Regions from separate parts of the Streptomyces sp. NPDC058239 genome, predicted to be linked through region 1. Evidence: riboswitches for the same ligand, from Rfam matches in the RefSeq annotation. Region 1 holds a riboswitch; each other region holds the start of a gene.
The links. A riboswitch is a leader RNA that binds a small molecule or an ion and turns the genes downstream of it on or off. The one in region 1 is predicted to bind cyclic di-AMP.
Positions count from the first base shown of each region.

Region 2: it holds a riboswitch for cyclic di-AMP, as region 1 does, so the genes downstream of both, ACFVYE_RS13440 (transglycosylase SLT domain-containing protein) here and ACFVYE_RS38065 (M23 family metallopeptidase) in region 1, are expected to answer to the same signal.
Region 3: it holds a riboswitch for cyclic di-AMP, as region 1 does, so the genes downstream of both, ACFVYE_RS31570 (peptidoglycan DD-metalloendopeptidase family protein) here and ACFVYE_RS38065 (M23 family metallopeptidase) in region 1, are expected to answer to the same signal.

Region 1 is NZ_JBHVWS010000055.1:29,018-34,668, forward strand. Features, by position in the region: gene ACFVYE_RS38055 (M16 family metallopeptidase) at 40-1,428, shown strand; gene ACFVYE_RS38060 (M16 family metallopeptidase) at 1,455-2,837, shown strand; cyclic di-AMP (ydaO/yuaA leader) riboswitch at 3,189-3,355, shown strand; gene ACFVYE_RS38065 (M23 family metallopeptidase) at 3,369-4,181, shown strand; gene ACFVYE_RS38070 (GntR family transcriptional regulator) at 4,411-5,124, shown strand; gene ACFVYE_RS38075 (HPr family phosphocarrier protein) at 5,266-5,547, opposite strand.
Region 2 is NZ_JBHVWS010000009.1:60,935-66,585, reverse strand. Features, by position in the region: partial or broken gene ACFVYE_RS13445 (ATP-binding cassette domain-containing protein) at 89-703, opposite strand; cyclic di-AMP (ydaO/yuaA leader) riboswitch at 1,414-1,599, shown strand; gene ACFVYE_RS13440 (transglycosylase SLT domain-containing protein) at 1,604-2,338, shown strand; gene ACFVYE_RS13435 (DUF2461 family protein) at 2,475-3,125, opposite strand; gene ACFVYE_RS13430 (hypothetical protein) at 3,770-5,284, shown strand; gene ACFVYE_RS13425 (hypothetical protein) at 5,346-5,651, opposite strand, start outside.
Region 3 is NZ_JBHVWS010000038.1:5,663-11,313, reverse strand. Features, by position in the region: gene ACFVYE_RS31585 (STM4012 family radical SAM protein) at 1-105, shown strand, start outside; gene ACFVYE_RS31580 (STM4011 family radical SAM protein) at 114-992, shown strand; gene ACFVYE_RS31575 (SGNH/GDSL hydrolase family protein) at 1,041-1,886, opposite strand; gene ACFVYE_RS31570 (peptidoglycan DD-metalloendopeptidase family protein) at 2,076-3,032, opposite strand; cyclic di-AMP (ydaO/yuaA leader) riboswitch at 3,038-3,192, opposite strand; gene ACFVYE_RS31565 (alpha-galactosidase) at 3,486-5,585, opposite strand.

The DNA.
Region 1 (5,651 bases):
TCTCGCAGGAAATCCAGTATCGCGATCGAAGGGACGTACATGCCCATGGGTCACACGGCCACAGCCCAGGCCGGCTCCGGCGGCTTGACAGCGACCGAGCACCGTCTGGCCAACGGCCTGCGCGTGGTGCTCTCCGAGGACCATCTGACCCCGGTCGCCGCGGTCTGCCTCTGGTACGACGTCGGCTCGCGCCACGAGGTCAAGGGACGTACCGGTCTGGCTCACCTCTTCGAGCACCTGATGTTCCAGGGCTCCGGCCAGGTCAAGGGGAACGGACACTTCGAGCTGGTGCAGGGAGCCGGCGGTTCGCTCAACGGGACCACCAGCTTCGAGCGCACCAACTACTTCGAGACCATGCCCACGCACCAGCTGGAGCTGGCTCTCTGGCTCGAGGCCGACCGGATGGGCTCGCTGCTCGCCGCGCTCGACGAGGAGTCCATGGAGAACCAGCGCGACGTCGTCAAGAACGAGCGCCGCCAGCGCTACGACAACGTTCCCTACGGCACGGCGTTCGAGAAGCTGACAGCACTGGCCTACCCCGAGGGCCACCCGTACCACCACACGCCGATCGGCTCGATGGCGGACCTGGACGCCGCGACCCTCGAGGACGCCCGCGCCTTCTTCCGTACGTACTACGCGCCCAACAACGCGGTGCTCTCGGTCGTCGGCGACATCGACCCCGAGCAGACCCTCGCCTGGATCGAGAAGTACTTCGGCTCCATCCCGTCCCACGACGGCAAGCAGCCGCCGCGCGACGGCACGCTCCCCGAGACCATCGGCGAGCAGCTGCGCGAAGAGGTGCACGAGGAGGTTCCGGCGCGGGCGCTGATGGCCGCCTACCGGCTGCCGCACGACGGCACCCGTGAATGTGACGCGGCCGACCTCGCGCTGACCGTGCTCGGCGGCGGCGAGTCGTCGCGGCTGCACAACCGCCTGGTCCGCCGTGACCGCACGGCCGTGGCGGCCGGCTTCGGGCTGCTGCGGCTGGCCGGTGCGCCCTCGCTCGGCTGGCTGGACGTCAAGACGTCCGGCGGCGTAGAGGTGCCGCAGATCGAGGCAGCGGTCGACGAGGAGCTTGCCCGGTTCGCCGCCGAGGGCCCCACGCCCGAGGAAATGGAACGTGCGCAGGCCCAGTTGGAGCGCGAGTGGTTGGACCGGCTCGGTACGGTCGCGGGCCGCGCCGACGAACTCTGCCGGTTCGCCGTGCTGTTCGGCGACCCGCAGCTCGCCCTGACCGCCGTACAGCGGGTACTCGATGTCACCGCGGCAGAGGTCCAGGCGGTCGCCGAGGCCCAGCTGCGCCCCGACAACCGGGCGGTGCTGGTCTACGAGCCGGTCGAATCGGCCGAGCCCGCAGAAGCAGCGGACACCGAGACCGGCGCCGACGGCGCCGACGACACCGACGCGCACGAAGGAGCGGACAAGTGACCGACGCTGCCGCGACTGGAGTTTCGATGCAGTACCACCCGCAGCCGGCCCCCGGCCTCGCCCGCCCCTGGGCCTTCCCTGCGCCGGAGCGCGGCGCCCTGCCCAACGGCCTCACGGTGCTGCGCTGCCACCGCCCCGGCCAGCAGGTCGTGGCAGTCGAGATCTTCCTCGACGCCCCGCTGGACGCCGAGCCCGAGGGCCTCGACGGCGTGGCCACGATCATGTCGCGGGCGCTGTCCGAGGGCACCGACAAGCACACCGCCGAGGAGTTCGCCGCGGAGCTGGAGCGCTGCGGCGCCACCCTCGACGCGCACGCCGACCACCCCGGTGTCCGGGTCTCTCTGGAGGTCCCGGCCTCGCGGCTGGCCAAGGCGCTCGCGCTGGTCGCCGAGGCGCTGCGGGCGCCCGCCTTCGCCGACAGCGAGATCGAACGGCTGGTACGCAACCGGCTCGATGAGATCCCGCACGAGCAGGCCAACCCGGCCCGGCGCGCCGCCAAGCAGCTCTCCAAGGAGCTCTTCCCGGCCGCAGCGCGGATGTCGCGCCCGCGCCAGGGCACCGAGGAGACGGTGGAGCGGATCGACTCGGCGGCCGTGCGCGCCTTCTTCGACGCCCACGTCCGGCCGTCCACGGCGACCGCCGTGGTCGTCGGTGACCTCACCGGCATCGACCTGGACGCCCTGCTCGCCGACACCCTCGGCGACTGGTCGGGAGACACCGCGGAGCCTCGTCCCGCCCCGCCGATCACCGCCGACGACACCGGCCGAGTGGTGATCGTCGACCGTCCGGGCGCGGTGCAGACGCAGCTGCTGATCGGCCGGATCGGCGCCGACCGGCACGACAGCGTGTGGCCGGCCCAGGTGCTGGGCACGTACTGCCTGGGCGGCACGCTCACCTCCCGGCTGGACCGTGTGCTGCGCGAGGAGAAGGGCTACACCTACGGCGTACGGGCCTTCGCCCAGGTGCTGCGGTCGTCGGCCCCGGATTCGGCCTCGGGGGCGACCGGTGCCGCGATGCTCGCCATCAGCGGATCGGTGGACACGGAGTCCACGGGACCGGCGCTGAAGGACCTGTGGACGGTCCTGCGGACTCTGGCGGCCGAGGGGCTGACGGATGAAGAGCGTGAGACGGCCGTGCAGAACCTCGTGGGTGTCGCGCCGCTGAAGTTCGAGACGGCGGCCTCGGTTGCGGGCACCCTCGCAGACCAGGTCGAGCAGCACCTGCCGGACGACTACCAGGCACAGTTGTACGCCCGGCTCGCGGAGACCGGCACGGTCGAGGCGACTGCTGCGGTGGTCAACGCCTTCCCGGACGACAGGCTGGTCACGATCCTCGTCGGTGACGCATCACAGATCGAGGAGCCGGTCCGGGCCCTGGGCATCGGAGAGGTGTCGGTGGTCGCCGGCTGACGGGCGTACCCGTCGTGGACACCGGACGACCGGCCGGGCCGAGGCGGGCGACCCCCGCCCGGCCGGCCCGTTGCGTGTGACAGTCCACCGGTCGACCTTCACGTACGACCGAGCACCGAAGGCAACGGGCGGCCTACCGACCCACCATATGACTGCATATCGGGACAGAAGGAAGACTCCTGTGAGCAAAATCTCGCCGGAGTCTTCCTTTTTGTCCGTTTTGATGGGGAGGTTGCCTGTCTGCCCTGTGGGATGCGCTACAAAACGGCCTGTCCGTTTGGTGAATGCAAGTGACCCCGCTTAGCGTCGGCTGGGCTGCCCGTCACTCGTATGCCGCAACCGCGACATACCGGGCAGTCATCGCCGAGTCCCCGTCAGGCGCGAGCCTGGGGAGCCGGGGACCCATGCAGTCCCTGGGGTGAATCGGATGCCTGAGCCCGGATGAGGCCGGGGCGTCCGTAGGAGACCTTCCTGCTCCGAACCCGTCAGCTAACCCGGTAGGCGAGAAGGAAGGAAAGGATCAGCCACTTCATGGCGTTCACCCGTGCCACCGGGAAGCATCGTGCCCCGAGCCGACTGACGCGCAGCAGCGCGAAGATCGCCGGCGTCGCCGCTCTGGCCACCACCGGCGTCATAGGCGGCATGGCCTCTCCGGCCCTCGCCGCGCACTCCTCCGTCAGCGAGACCGGTCTGAACCAGGTCATCGCCATCGAGGGCGCCCTCGCCGACCAGATCGATGCCCAGGCCGACGCGCAGAAGCACCAGGCCGATGTCGCGGCGAAGGCGAAGGCGGAGGCCCAGCGGAAGGCCGAGGCCAAGAAGAAGGCCGAAGCCAAGAAGAAGGCCGAGGCGAAGGCCAAGGCCGACGCGAAGCGTGCGGCCGAGGCGCGTGCCGAGAAGGCCCGCGCCGCCCGGTCCGCCGAGCGCACCCGCCTGGGGTACTTCCAGCTCCCGGTCGCCGGTTCGTACGTCACCACCGGCTACAAGTCCAGCGGCTCGCTCTGGTCCTCCGGCAGCCACTCGGGCATCGACTTCCACGCCGCGTCCGGCAGCTCCGTCGTCGCCGTCGGCGCCGGTACGGTCGTCGAGGCCGGCTGGGGAGGCGCGTACGGCAACAACATCGTGCTCCGGATGACGGACGGCACGTACACGCAGTACGGCCACCTCTCCTCGATCGGTGTCTCCGTCGGCCAGAGCGTCGGCGCGGGCCAGCAGATCGGCCTTTCCGGCTCGACCGGCAACTCGACCGGTCCGCACCTCCACTTCGAGGCCCGGACCACGCCGTCGTACGGCTCCGACATGGACCCCGTCGCGTACCTGCGCGCCCACGGCGTCAGCGTCTGACCGACGCTCCACCCGCAGCAACCCTTCGAAGGCCCCGGCGGCACGCCGGGGCCTTCGCCGTGCCCGGCCTCCGCGCCCGCCCGCAGTACCTGCTTCCCGAACCCGTCCTGTGGCCAAAAGATATTCATGAATTTCCACCCGGCATCGGAAATGCGGCTGCATTGCAATAGAGTCTCAGAACAGGCGTCGGTCGGCCGCGTTTCGCGGGGATTAAGGCGGAGGTTCGAACATGCGCATTCCGGCGCATTCGGTATGCACGGCAATCCGTGACGACATCGTCTCCGGCGTCTTCGAACGCGGCAGCCGGCTCACCGAGGAGTTGCTGGCGCGCCGTTACGGAGTCTCCCGTGTTCCGGTACGGGAAGCGCTGCGCACCCTGGAGTCCGAGGGCTTCGTGGTCACCCGCCGGCACGCGGGCGCCTGTGTCGCCGAGCCCACCGAGGAGGAGGCCGCCGACCTCCTGGAGGTCCGGATGCTGCTGGAGCCGCTGGGTGCCGCGCGCGCCGCGCAGCGCCGCACCGAGGCGCATCTCAAGGTATTGCGCGGTCTGGTCAGGCTCGGCCAGGAGCGGGCCCGGCGGGGCGAGGGGGAGGACCTGCGCTCACTGGGCGGCTGGTTCCACGAGACGTTGGCGCAGGCCTGCGGCAGTCCCGGCCTGATCGCGCTGCTCACCCAGCTCCGGCACAAGATCGCCTGGATGTACACGGTCGAGCAGCCCGCCCGCCCGGTGGACTCCTGGGCCGAGCACGGGGCCATTGTGGACGCGGTGGCGCGGCGTGACGCGGAACGGGCCAGGGCGCTGGCCACTCAGCACGCCGAACGGGCCGCGGCCGCGCACCGGCTGCGCCGCGCCGACCGGCCGGGCCGCCGGTCCGACGCCTCGCGCGCCGACCGGGTGAGGACTTCGCAACATTCCGTAAACACCACGGGTGTTCGGAATTAACGATTACGCCGTATACAAAGAGTCGTAATTTTTCGAGGGCTTTCTTTGGGCTGTCTGAATTTGCTCCGGTCGTCCGGGTCGCGAAAGCGAAAAAGCCGCGGCCCTCAATAAGGGTGCCGCGGCTCTCTTGCAGAAAATGGCTCAGACGGTCTCCGGGAGCTCGTCGAGCCCCTCGGCGACCAGCTTTGCCAGGCGGTCCAGGGCGGCTTCGGAGTCGTCGGCCTCGGACGCGAGCACGATCTCCTCGCCGCCGTGCGCGCCGAGACCGAGCACCGCGAGCATGGAGGCGGCGTTCACCGGGTTGCCGTCGGCCTTGGAGATCGTCACGGGGACGCCGGAAGCCGTAGCGGCACGGACGAAGATGGAAGCGGGGCGGGCGTGCAGGCCCTCGGCCCAACCGACGTTGACGCGGCGCTCAGCCATGGTTCTGCCCTTCACGAATCAATGGTTGTCTAGACCAGTCTCTCATGTGGTGCGCGATGCTCCGGCCGACCTGCGGCACGCCCACAACCCGTGCTCCACCGCCG
Region 2 (5,651 bases), on a different contig from region 1:
CTTCTTCGTAGGCGGACCAGCCGCCTCCGTACCAGTTCACGGATCCGGAGCGCAGTTCGGCGATGCGGTCCACGCGCTCCAGCAGTTCGAGGTCGTGGCTCACCACGACGAGGACACCGGAGCGCCAGGAGTCGACGGCCTCGTAGAGCCTGCGGCGGGCGAACACATCGAGGTTGTTGGTCGGTTCGTCCAGGAGGAGAACGTCGGGACGCTCCAGCAGCAGTGCGGCCAGCCGCAGCAGAACGGTCTCCCCGCCGGACATCCGGCCCACGGTGCGGTCCAGTTCGACATCGCCGAGTCCGAGTGACCCCAGTGTCGCGAGGGCTCGTTCCTCGACGTCCCAGTCGTCGCCGATCGTCTCGAAGTGTTTCTCGTCCACATCCCCGGCTTCGATGGCGCGCAGCGCATTGCGTCGTCCGGCGATGCCCAGGGCCTCGTCCACACGCAGCGTCGTGTCGAGGGTGATGTTCTGAGGGAGGTGGGCGAGGCTGCCACCGACGGTCACCGAGCCCTGGGACGGGCGCAGTTGGCCGGCCAGCAGTCGCAGCAGTGTCGACTTGCCCGCGCCGTTGGTCCCGACGAGACCGGTGCGGCCGCGGCCGATGCTGAGGGAGAGCTCGTCGAAGACGGTCGTGCCGTCCGGCCACTGGAAGGACAGGGCGGAGCAGGTGAGAGAGGCGCTGGGGGCGGTGGGTGTTGCCATGGTGATCCTCGCAGTCGCAAGCGCGGTGAATGGGGGCTTCGTATGCGAGCACCACGCAGCGACCGAACCGAGAGGGAGGTGCGGCGGCCCGAAAGATCGAGGGACGGCTCATGCACCGAGGTCGCATCCACGCGGGGTCACGGGCAGGACTGAACACTGCCACTGCGTGACGGGCGTACGGCTGAAGCCGTACGGCGCGATGATCGCGAACCTCAGATGCGCAACGTCCACCTCTATCGGAGACAACAGAGCCGTTGGACACGATAACGACCCGTTGGACGAAAGGCAAAGCCTTGATCTCGTGCGGGGGAGTGTGACGAGCGGCCTGCGGGCCGCTTCGCCGGGAGGCCGGAGGGCATGGAGCCCTGGCGGGTGCGATCGGCCCGAGAAGTATCCGGATCGCATGCAAATGTTCCAGTATGGGCGATTTGCTTAGAAGTGATCTCTTGGTTCGCAAAGGGGCATTTGGGGAGAGTTGCGACCCTTGAGTACTGCCTGAATTGTCCCTTTTGGAAAACCTGTGGCGTGAGTCACGTCAAGAGTTCGGGACGCCGTTGCGTGCTGCCCGGTTCCCTTCTGTGGCGGGAAATTTTGCTTCGCGGTGTGAGGTGGATTACTGCCAATTCCACGATTCGATCTTGTAAATGAATTGTGATCCAAAAATAGGAGCTTGTTCCTTTCGATGTTTCTCGCCTACGGTCACCGTCAATCCGGACGGAACGCCGAATCCTGCCGCCGTCCGACAATCCGACCACTCATGTATGGCAGGAACGGGGGACCCAGGTAAGCCGCCGATCCGGTATCCGGAACGGCTCGGGGTGAAGCCGCATTCGCGTGCGGCCAGACATCTCCAGTCTGAACCCGACAGCTCACCTCGTAGGCGACGGAGAGGAATTCGCTATGTCTGCAACGGGTAACCACCGTCGTCGTAAGTCCACTTCGCTGACCCGCGGTCTCATCGCCGCGACCACGGGCGGAGCCGCTCTCGTGCTTCCGCTGATCGGTGCCGGCTTCGCCTCGGCAGCGCCGGCGCAGCCCGTCGCCGCCGAAAAGGCTGCGGTGTCGACCGTCAAGGAAAAGGCCGCACAGAAGGCCGCGCCCATCATCTATTCCGTGGCCGCGGGCGACACCCTTTCCAAGATCGCGCGGGTGCATTCGCTCAGCGGTGGCTGGCAGAAGCTGTACGAGGACAATCGAGAGATCATCGGCGACAATCCTGCAGTGCTTCGGCCGGGCATCAAGCTGACGATCGGCGCCCAGGCCGAGTCCAAAACTTCCGCCACTGCCGCACCGGCCGCGAAGCCCGCGACGTACACGAACAATCTGGACGGCTGGATCAAGGAGTCGCTGGCCGTCATGGCCAAACACGGCATCCCCGGCAGCTACGACGGAATCCACCGCAACGTCCTGCGCGAGTCCTCGGGCAACCCCCTGGCCATCAACAACTGGGACTCGAACGCCGCCAAGGGCACGCCGTCCAAGGGGCTCCTGCAGATCATCGACCCGACGTTCCGTGCCTACCACGTGCCCGGTACGCCGTTGGACAGCTACGACCCGGTCGCCAACATCACCGCAGCGTGCAACTACGCCGCCGACAAGTACGGCTCCATCGACAACGTGTTCGGGGCCTACTGACGCACAGCAGCGCCGATGGCGGTTCAGGACCGACGGGTGGCGAGGGGCCGAACAGGCTCCTCGGAAGGGACCGCACCCGCCGGTCAGGGACCGCCTTTCGGCTGCCCACCCGCGTGGACGGCATACGAAGGCAACGTCATGTGGGGCGTCGGCGGGTGCCAGGAACGGTCACATGGCCCGCGAGCCAGGAGAGCAGGGGCTCCAACTCCTCCGCCGCTTCGAGCACGGCGTCGACCAACGCCGACGTGTGCTGTGCGCAGTCCCCGCCGAGGGGACGGGCAGCGGAGACCGAGCGGTACCGGAGCAGGTCGGCACGGGGATGACCGGCGTCATGGCCGCGCGGCATGCGCTTCATGGTGTCCCCGGTGATCCCGTACCCCTGAGCCCCCAGTGCCTCGATGGCGCGCACCAGCTCGGGGCCACTGCCTTGCGCGGCAACGGCCGTGCGGAACAACGGGACCTGCCCAGGGTCCGGGTAGGTCCAGCCGCCCTTGATCCGGAGCCCGTCGAGGTCGAAGCGGAGACCGATCTCGACGTTGCGTGCGATCCGGATCACCGCCACTTGGTGCTGCCACCACCACGGGTCCTTGCGGAACCCCCAGACGGAGAAGTCTTCGTAGGCCTGGTCCGCGTCGGCCACATCGTTCAGCAACGCGATCATGGGCTGCCGTACGAGACGCTCCCGGTCCTTTCTGCGCTTCTCGCGAGCTTCTTGCGAGGGCATACCCTCCAACTGCAGAAGCAGCTCGAACGCTTGCTCTGTCCAGCCGCTGAATGCTCTACTCACGCAAGAGATCCTAGTGATCCGGGACTTGAGGGTGGGCGCGCACCGGGCCCTGGGCCGTAGCAGTGGCCTGCTGGGTCTCGTACGCGGCCGGCGGGGCGGTTCAACCGCCGGATCACGTCTGTACCGGTGTCCGAGGGGGCTGCGGGTGCCATCCGTTCGCGCCTGGCCTCGATGAAGCCCAGGCGCCTCGGCGCGGCCGAACGGCTGAGGGAGCCGCCCAGGACCCCCGTTATACGTCCGATCTGTTGGTGGAAGAGGTGGAGGGCGAGCCGGCGCCCGAATGGGATCAGTGGCCTCTCTTCTGGAACAGGCGCAAACACGCATACGGTTCCTGGTCGCGAGCAGCGACAGGCCTGGACTATTGATCGGATCTATTCCGTGTGCGAACCCTGGTGCGGCCCGGATGTGCGCAGTAGAGTCCCCTCCCAGCTCAGTGGTCTATGCCACTACGTCGGAGGTTGGGGAATGCGTCGCACACGCCTGCCACGAGCCGTCTGGCTGCCCGCCGTTGGCGCCTGCATCGCTGCCGGAGCCCCGGTTACCGGGAGCGCGGGTGCGGTCGAACCCCCCGTGGCGCAGCCGGACAATGCTCCGTCCGTCGTCCCGCCGCTGAAGAACTGGTCCGGTGGCAGCGGAAGCTTCACATGGCCCAGTGGGGCGACAACGCCTACACCATGCCCGAGGCGTATCCGCTCAACTATCTGCGCCGCCCGCTGCAGATACTCGCCTCCACCGCATGGGGCAGCCCCCGACTGGCCGGCTACCTCGATTACGAGGTCCTCGCCGACAGGATCGGCAATCCGCCCGGGCTGCCCGAAGTCGTCGATCCCGCGGCGCGCCCGGCCGGCGGTACAGCCTTCGGACCGAGCGGCGCTGCGAGCGCGTTCGACGACGACCCGGACACCGCGTTCGTCGCGAGCACCGCGGGAGCCGCAGCCGGGCTCGACCTCGGCGCCGACGGCGCGGAACGGCTCGCCGGTCTCAGGCTGCTCCCACGCAGTAACTCCTCCGCCGATCTGGCCTCGCTGGTGGGCGGGACCGTCCAGGGCTGCACCGACGGACCGGACGTCGGCTGTCACACCCTGGCCACCGTCCAGTGGACGCCGACCCGCGACTGGCTGACCCTGCCCGTCGACGATGCCACCCGTTACCGCTGGGTCCGCTTCAGCGGTGCACCATCGGCCAGGCCGGCACTTGCGGAACTGCAGATCCTGACCAGTCCCACCGAAGTCCGGCTCACCGTCGATGCCCCGCGCACGCTCGACCCGGCTCGCGCCAACACCGTCCGGGTGGTGGTCACCAACCCGACCGGGCACGCAGTGCCGCAGGCGCAGGTGCGCCTCGAAGCCCACCATCTGCTCGACAACACCACGCCCGGCGCTCTGCCCGGCCAACGGTCCGTCACGATTCCGCCCCGGCAGAGCCGCACAGTGGAATTCTCCATCGGACCAGGAGCAGAGGTGACCCCCGGCACGTACCGGCTCGTGGCCACGGCCGACTTCCGGCACACCGATGACGATCCGGCGGCCCGGAGCCGGGTACGGGCGACGACTGTCACCGTCGTCGCTCTGCACGACCTCGCCCAGGCCTTCGACAACATCGCCGTCACCCACGACAGCAACCCCCAGCCGGGGGACGTCGACGGAGCGCAATCCAGCTTCTCCGCCGAGGGCCTCGCGGCCGCCGGTGTCGGTGCCGGAGGCAGCGTCGACTCCGACGGCCTCGCCTTCACCCTGCCGACCGGCTTCGTCGGAACCGAGGACAACGCCCTCGCCCACGGCCGGCTCATCCCCCTGACCGGTCATGCGTCCCGCGTCGGCCTTCTGATGACCGCCACGTACGCCCCGGCCTCCGGCCTGACCGGCACCGTCACGGTCACCTACACCGGCGGAACCAGCAGCGCACTCCCGATCACCGTCCCCGACTGGAGCGCCACGAGCGTCCCGAAGGGAACGGTGATCGCGGCCGACGGAGGCAAGGTCAACGGCAGCGGCCGGGCACAGAGCACACGTACCGCAAAGCTCTACACAATCGCAGTGGACGTCGACCCGGCCAGACAACTCGCGTCGATCACCCTGCCGTCCGGGCCCCAGTACATGGGCTCCAAGACACCGGCACTCCACGTCTTCGCCATCGCCAGGGACCGCCGCACCGCCTGAACCGGGCTGCGACCCGGTGATCCGGACCGCAACGCCCGGCGTGCGCCCGCCGACGCAGGCCTCACTCCTGGGCGCTCTCCGCCGGCCGCTCCGGCTTCTGCGGCGGAGGCCTCGGAACCGTGGCCGCCGCTCCCTCCCGGACGGACTCCACCACCGCCTCGTGAAGGCGCCGACTGTCGGCCTCCGAGCAGCACGGCACCGGGCTGCCCGACATGGTGAACCAGTCGATCGCACCCGTGTACTGCACAGTGACCTGGGCCGTGTCATCGGCCCAGGTCGTGTGAACGGTCAGGTCTCCGGACAGGACGCCGACCTCGTCCGTGAGCACGCCACCGTGCCCGGAGAAAACGCCGCGAGTCGTCCATGA
Region 3 (5,651 bases), on a different contig from region 1:
CCGCTGCGGCTCTCCCCCGAGGGCCTGGCCCACTCCGACGCGCTGGGCCCCGAACTCTTCTCCCCCGGCGTACGGGCCGCGATGGCCGCGTACGAACTGAAGTGAGCGCGCCCATGGACCTGACCATTCTCTATCGCGGTCCGCTCGCGTCCTGCGATTACGACTGCCCGTACTGCCCGTTCGCCAAGCGGCGCGACAGCCGGGAGCAGCTGCGCGCCGACCGCGCCGCGCTGGAGCGGTTCACGGCGTGGGCCGCGGCGCAGACCGGCGACCGGATCTCGGTCCTGTTCACCCCGTGGGGCGAGGGTCTGGTCCGCTCCTGGTACCGGCGTGCGCTGGTCGAGCTGGCGCAGCTGCAGCACATCGGCCGGGTCGCGATCCAGACCAATCTCAGCACCCGTACGGGGTGGCTGGCCGAGGCGGGGGACGCCGGCCGCGAGAAGATCGCGCTCTGGTGCACATACCACCCGGGGCAGACTCCGTACGAGCGGTTCGTCGCCAAGTGCCGGGAGCTGACCGCGCTCGGCATCCGCCACAGCGTCGGTGTCGTCGGGCTCGACGGCCATCTCGACGAGGCGCGGCGGTTGCGGGCCGGCCTGCCGGACGAGGTCTATCTCTGGGTGAACGCCGCGGAGGGGCACACCTATACGGATGAGGAAGCAGATCGGTGGACGGCCCTCGACCCGCTCTTCCCGTACAGCCGGCATCCGCACCGGTCGGCCGGGCTGCCCTGCCGGACGGGCGAATCGGTCATCTCGGTGGATGGTGACGGCACGGTGCGGCGCTGCCATTTCGTCCCGGCGGAGCTCGGCAACCTCTACGACGGGAGCTACCGGCGCTCTCTCGGCCCGCGGGCCTGCCCGCTGGCTGTCTGCGACTGCCATATCGGCTATGTGCATCTGGAGACGCTGCCGCTGTACGACGTCTTCGCGGGCGGTGTGCTGGAACGGATACCGGCTTCCCCGTTGTCGCCCCTCGCCGGACGGGCCTGAACCTCCAGGCCGTCCGGCGAGCGAGGGCACCACGGTGGCGGACGCCGCCTAGAGCGGCAGGAGGTCCGGCCGCTTCGCCTCGACATGGTCGCCGGAGGACTCGCCGCGCAGTCTCCGGCCGATCCACGGGACCAGGTACTCGCGCGCCCAGTGGATGTCGTCGCGCCGTACTTCGAGCGTTCCGCGCTGTGCCTGCGGGGGCCATTCCTGGTCTGGGTCGGCCGGCACATCGATGCCGAGGACCTGGGCGGCGCGCAGCGCGACCCTGGTGTGTCCCTCGGGCGACAGATGGAGCCGGTCGTCGTCCCAGGCGCGCCTGTCCTGGACGGACCGCAGCGACCACAGGTCGAGGACCGGGCAGTCGTAGCGGTCGGCGATGGACCGCACATGGGCGGTGTAGGTGGCGATCTTGCCGCGCAGATGGCGCAGCACGGGAACGCCTCGGGTGTCGAAGCCGGTGGTGACCAGGACGGTGCCGACCGATTCGGTCAGCTCGGCGACCGCCCGCTCGAAGCGCTCGGCCACGTCGTCGGGGTCGGTGCCGGGCCTGATGATGTCGTTGCCGCCCGCGCAGAAGCTCACCAGATCGGGTGCGAGCTCCTTGGCGCGCGGCACCTGCTCCTCGACGATCTGGTCGAGGAGGCGTCCGCGTACGGCGAGATTGGCGTACCTGAAATTCCCGTGAGTGGAGCCTTCGGTACTCGTCCCCGCATCGGGGTCCGGGAGCTGGTCCGCGAGAAGTACCGCGAAACGGTCTGCCCAGCCGACGAAGGTTCCGTCCGGGCCGGGGTCGCCGACTCCCTCGGTGAAGCTGTCGCCAATCGCTGCGTACGACCCGATGACGCCATGTCGGTTGATGACGCCACGTTGATTTTTTCTCGAATCGTCTGCCACAAACGCTTATCCTGCACCGCCGAATGTGACCTACGCGACCGCAATAAGGGGTTGACGGGTGGTGAGATAGACCACCCGGTCAGTTTTTGGTAAAGGGGGAATAAGCAGAAGGGGCGGTGCGCCGCCGCGCACCGCCCCTTCTGTGTTGCTCAGTTCATGCTTTGTTGCTCAACTGCCCGCTCGTCCGGCTCAGACGTAGATGCCGTGCGAAGCCAGGAAGGCGATCGGGTCGATGTCCGAGCCGTACGCCGGGCCCGTGCGGACCTCGAAGTGCAGGTGCGGGCCGGTGGCGTTGCCGGTGGCGCCGGAGAGGCCGATCTGCTGACCGGTGCTCACGGCCTGGCCCGCGGAGACGGAGATCGAGGACAGGTGACCGTACTGCGAGTAGTGGCCGTCGGCGTGCTTGATGACAACCTGGTTGCCGTACGCGCCGCCCCAGCCGGCGGTGACGACGGTGCCGGAGGTGATGGCCTTCACACTGGTGCCGGTGAAGACGGGGAAGTCGATGCCGGTGTGGCTGCCGCTGGACCAGTTGGAGCCGGAGGCGCGGTATCCGGTGGTGTGGTTGCCGGGAACCGGGTGGCTGTAGCCGGAGCTGTTGCTCTGGCCGGCCGGGGCGGAGGTCTTGGACTCCGTGACCGTCGAGACCTTGGCCGGGGCGGACTTGGCCGGGGCGGACTTCTCCACGACCGACGAGGGCACCGAGAGGGCCTTCGACGGGAGGGCCGCACCCGTGCCGGCACCGGTGGACGCGGCGTCACCCGACGCCTTGCCGCCGAGCGTCAGCTTCATGCCCGGGAGGATCAGGCCGGGGTCTTCACCGACGACCTTGCGGTTGTCCTGGTACAGCTTCTGCCAGCCGCCCTTGACCTTGTGCTCGGTGGCGATCTTCGACAGGTAGTCGCCGGAGACCACGGAGTACGTCGTGGTGGCGGCCTGCTTCTGCGCGACCGGCTTGGCCGGGGCGGAGTGCGTGGCGGCGGAGGCCGACTGCGGCACGGCGGTCGGGGCCGACTGCGACGCGGCGTGAGCACCGGTGGCGCCGAGCAGCGGCAGTGCGATGACAGCACCACCGGCGCCTGCGGCGGCGACGCCACGGGCGATGATGCCGGACTTCGTACGACGGTGCTTACCCGATATGGGCATGACGTGCTTCCTCTCCGGCGCCTGCGAGGTGAGCTGTCGGGTTCGGGCTGGAGATGCCCGGCCGCGCTGAGCGCGACTTCACCCCTAGCCGGCCGGATTTCTCCGATCGGCGGCCTACCTGGTTCCCCCGCTCCTGCCACGCGATGAGTGGGTGCGAATTCCGGTCGGCGGCAGGACTAGGCGGTCCGTCCGGATTGACGGTGACCGTAAGCGAGTCGGGACGGCGATAACAAGTGACTGGTTCCGTACCGGAATCCGCGCTCGGAAATCGGCACGGAATTCCGGTCACACTCCGTGGATTAAGGATCTTGGCTTTCCGCACCGCGCACGGAATGCCCGACCGCCCCGCCGGCACACACCGTCACGGATATGATTCCGCTCACGAGGGGGCGACCATCTCCCGTACAAGCGGGGCACATTCAGCCAAATACACCCATTGCGGACATATCGCGCTCATCGTTCGCGTCGGAGCCTCAGCACCCGCGCATCGAGATCCCCCCGAAGCCCGGTGTGCAGCCCCTGATGCAGCAGTACCGAACCGTGGTGAACCGCCCCGGTGTCCAGGCAGGTGTATGTCGCTGCGGGGTCGATCCCGCGCAACCGCAGGGCCGGGGGCCGCTCCCCGTACCTCTGTGCCTCCAGCCACATCAGGACCACGGTCTCGTCCCCGTGGACGTACTGGACCGCGCTGAGTCCGCCACGCGGGGCGCGCAGCCGGTACAGCGCGCCGTGCTGCACCACCGGCCGGATCTCCTTGTAGAGGTCCACCCAGGTCCGCGCCTCGGCCAGCTCGTCCTCGCTCCAGTCGGTGAGGTCCCCACCGACCCCGAGCACACCGGCCATCGCGCTCACGAAACGGAACCGCAGTGAGCTGACCCTGTCGTTGAGCTGGATATTCGGGCTGTCGGTGACCCAGGCTGCCATCACCCGGGCCGGATGGATCTGACCGAAGCCCTCCTGGATGGTGAGGCGGTCGAGCGGGTCGGTGTTGTCCGAGGTCCACACCTGGTCCGTGCGGGACAGAATCCCCAGGTCGATCCGGCCGCCGCCGCCCGAGCACGACTCGAAGGCAACGGTGGGGTGCGCGGCCCGGAGCCGGTCGATCAGCGCGTACAGGGCGTCCACGTGCTCGATCCAGAGCTTCTGCTGATACTCCTCACCCGGCCAGCCCGCGTCGGTGAAGCAGCGGTTGAAGTCCCATTTCACATAGTCGACGGGCGCACTGGAGAGCAGTGTGTCCAGTTGCTCCCACAGATAGTCCTGCACATCGGTGCGGGCCAGATTGAGCACGAGTTGATTGCGGAACTCGGTCCGCGCCCGTCCCGGGAAATGCTGCACCCAGTCGGGGTGTGCGCGATAGAGATCGCTGTCGGCATTGACCATTTCCGGCTCGACCCAGATACCGAACTGCATGCCGAGTCCGTGCACTTCGTCGGCGAGCGGCTTCAGTCCGCCGGGAAAGCGGTCCGGATTCGGCGTCCAGTCGCCGAGCCCGGCGCGGTCGCTGGTGCGCTGCCCGAACCACGCGTCGTCCACGACGAACAGCTCGACGCCCATCGCGGCGGCGCGCTCGGCGAGGGCGCGCTGCTGCTCCTGCGAGATGTCGAAGCCGGTCGCCTCCCAGGAGTTGTAGAGCACCGGCCGCAGGCTGTGTGCGTCCGGGATCACATGGGCCAGCTGCCAGGCGTGCCAGGCCCGGCTCGCCCCGCCGAACCCCTCCGCACTCCACAGACCGGCGAAGACGGGGGTGGTGTACGACTCCCCCGGCGCGAGCAGCAGCAGCCCCGAGTCGTCGTAGCCGGCGCCGCCGGTGATCTGCACGAGCCCATCGGGGAGCTGCTGTACGGAAATCCGCCACGACCCGGACCAGCCGAGCGCACAGCCGTACACCTCGCCGCCCTCCTCGGTCGCCGCACCGTCGGCGTCGAGTGCGACCCACGGCAGGTACTGGTGCCCGGTGTGGCCGCGCCTGCTGGAGATGACGTTCTCGCCGTACGTCAGTTCCGTCCGTGCGAGCTGCGACTCCGCCGCCCAGCGTCCGTGCAGCCGGCTCAGCCGCCAGCCGTCGCGGGCGGGCAGAGCCCAGGCTGCCGCGTCGGCGCGCAGCAGTTCCAGCGGCGGACCGTCCGGCCCGGCATGGGCGACGGTGGCCCAGCGCTCGATCACATCGGAGTCGTCCCGCATCCGGTAGTGCAGGGTGAGGGCGAGCCGGTGCACGGAGTCGGTGAATCCGATACGGAGTTCGTCTCCGTCCACCGTGGCGTCGGCAAAGGCCCACTCCGTGCCGCGGACCTCAGGGGTGCGTACCGAGAGGGCCGGGCGGACGAACCGGGGGCCGCCCTCCACCGGGTACTCCTCGCGGCCGTCGAGCTGGGACTCGAAGCCCCTGAAGGGTGGCTCCGGTGCTGCGGCCAGGGCCTCGGCCGCGGCAAGGGGGATCCTCGGTCCCCAGTGCAGATGGACCAGCTCGTCCCGTTCGGTGAGTCGCAGTGCGTAGCTGCTGCTCGCCCCGGTGAGCAGCCAGGTCCGGCCCTTGTCGCCAGTCTCGATCATCGCATCCCCACATTCCAACAGTTCCGCACATCATCGACCATTTCCGATGGGTGGGCAACGGCCTTG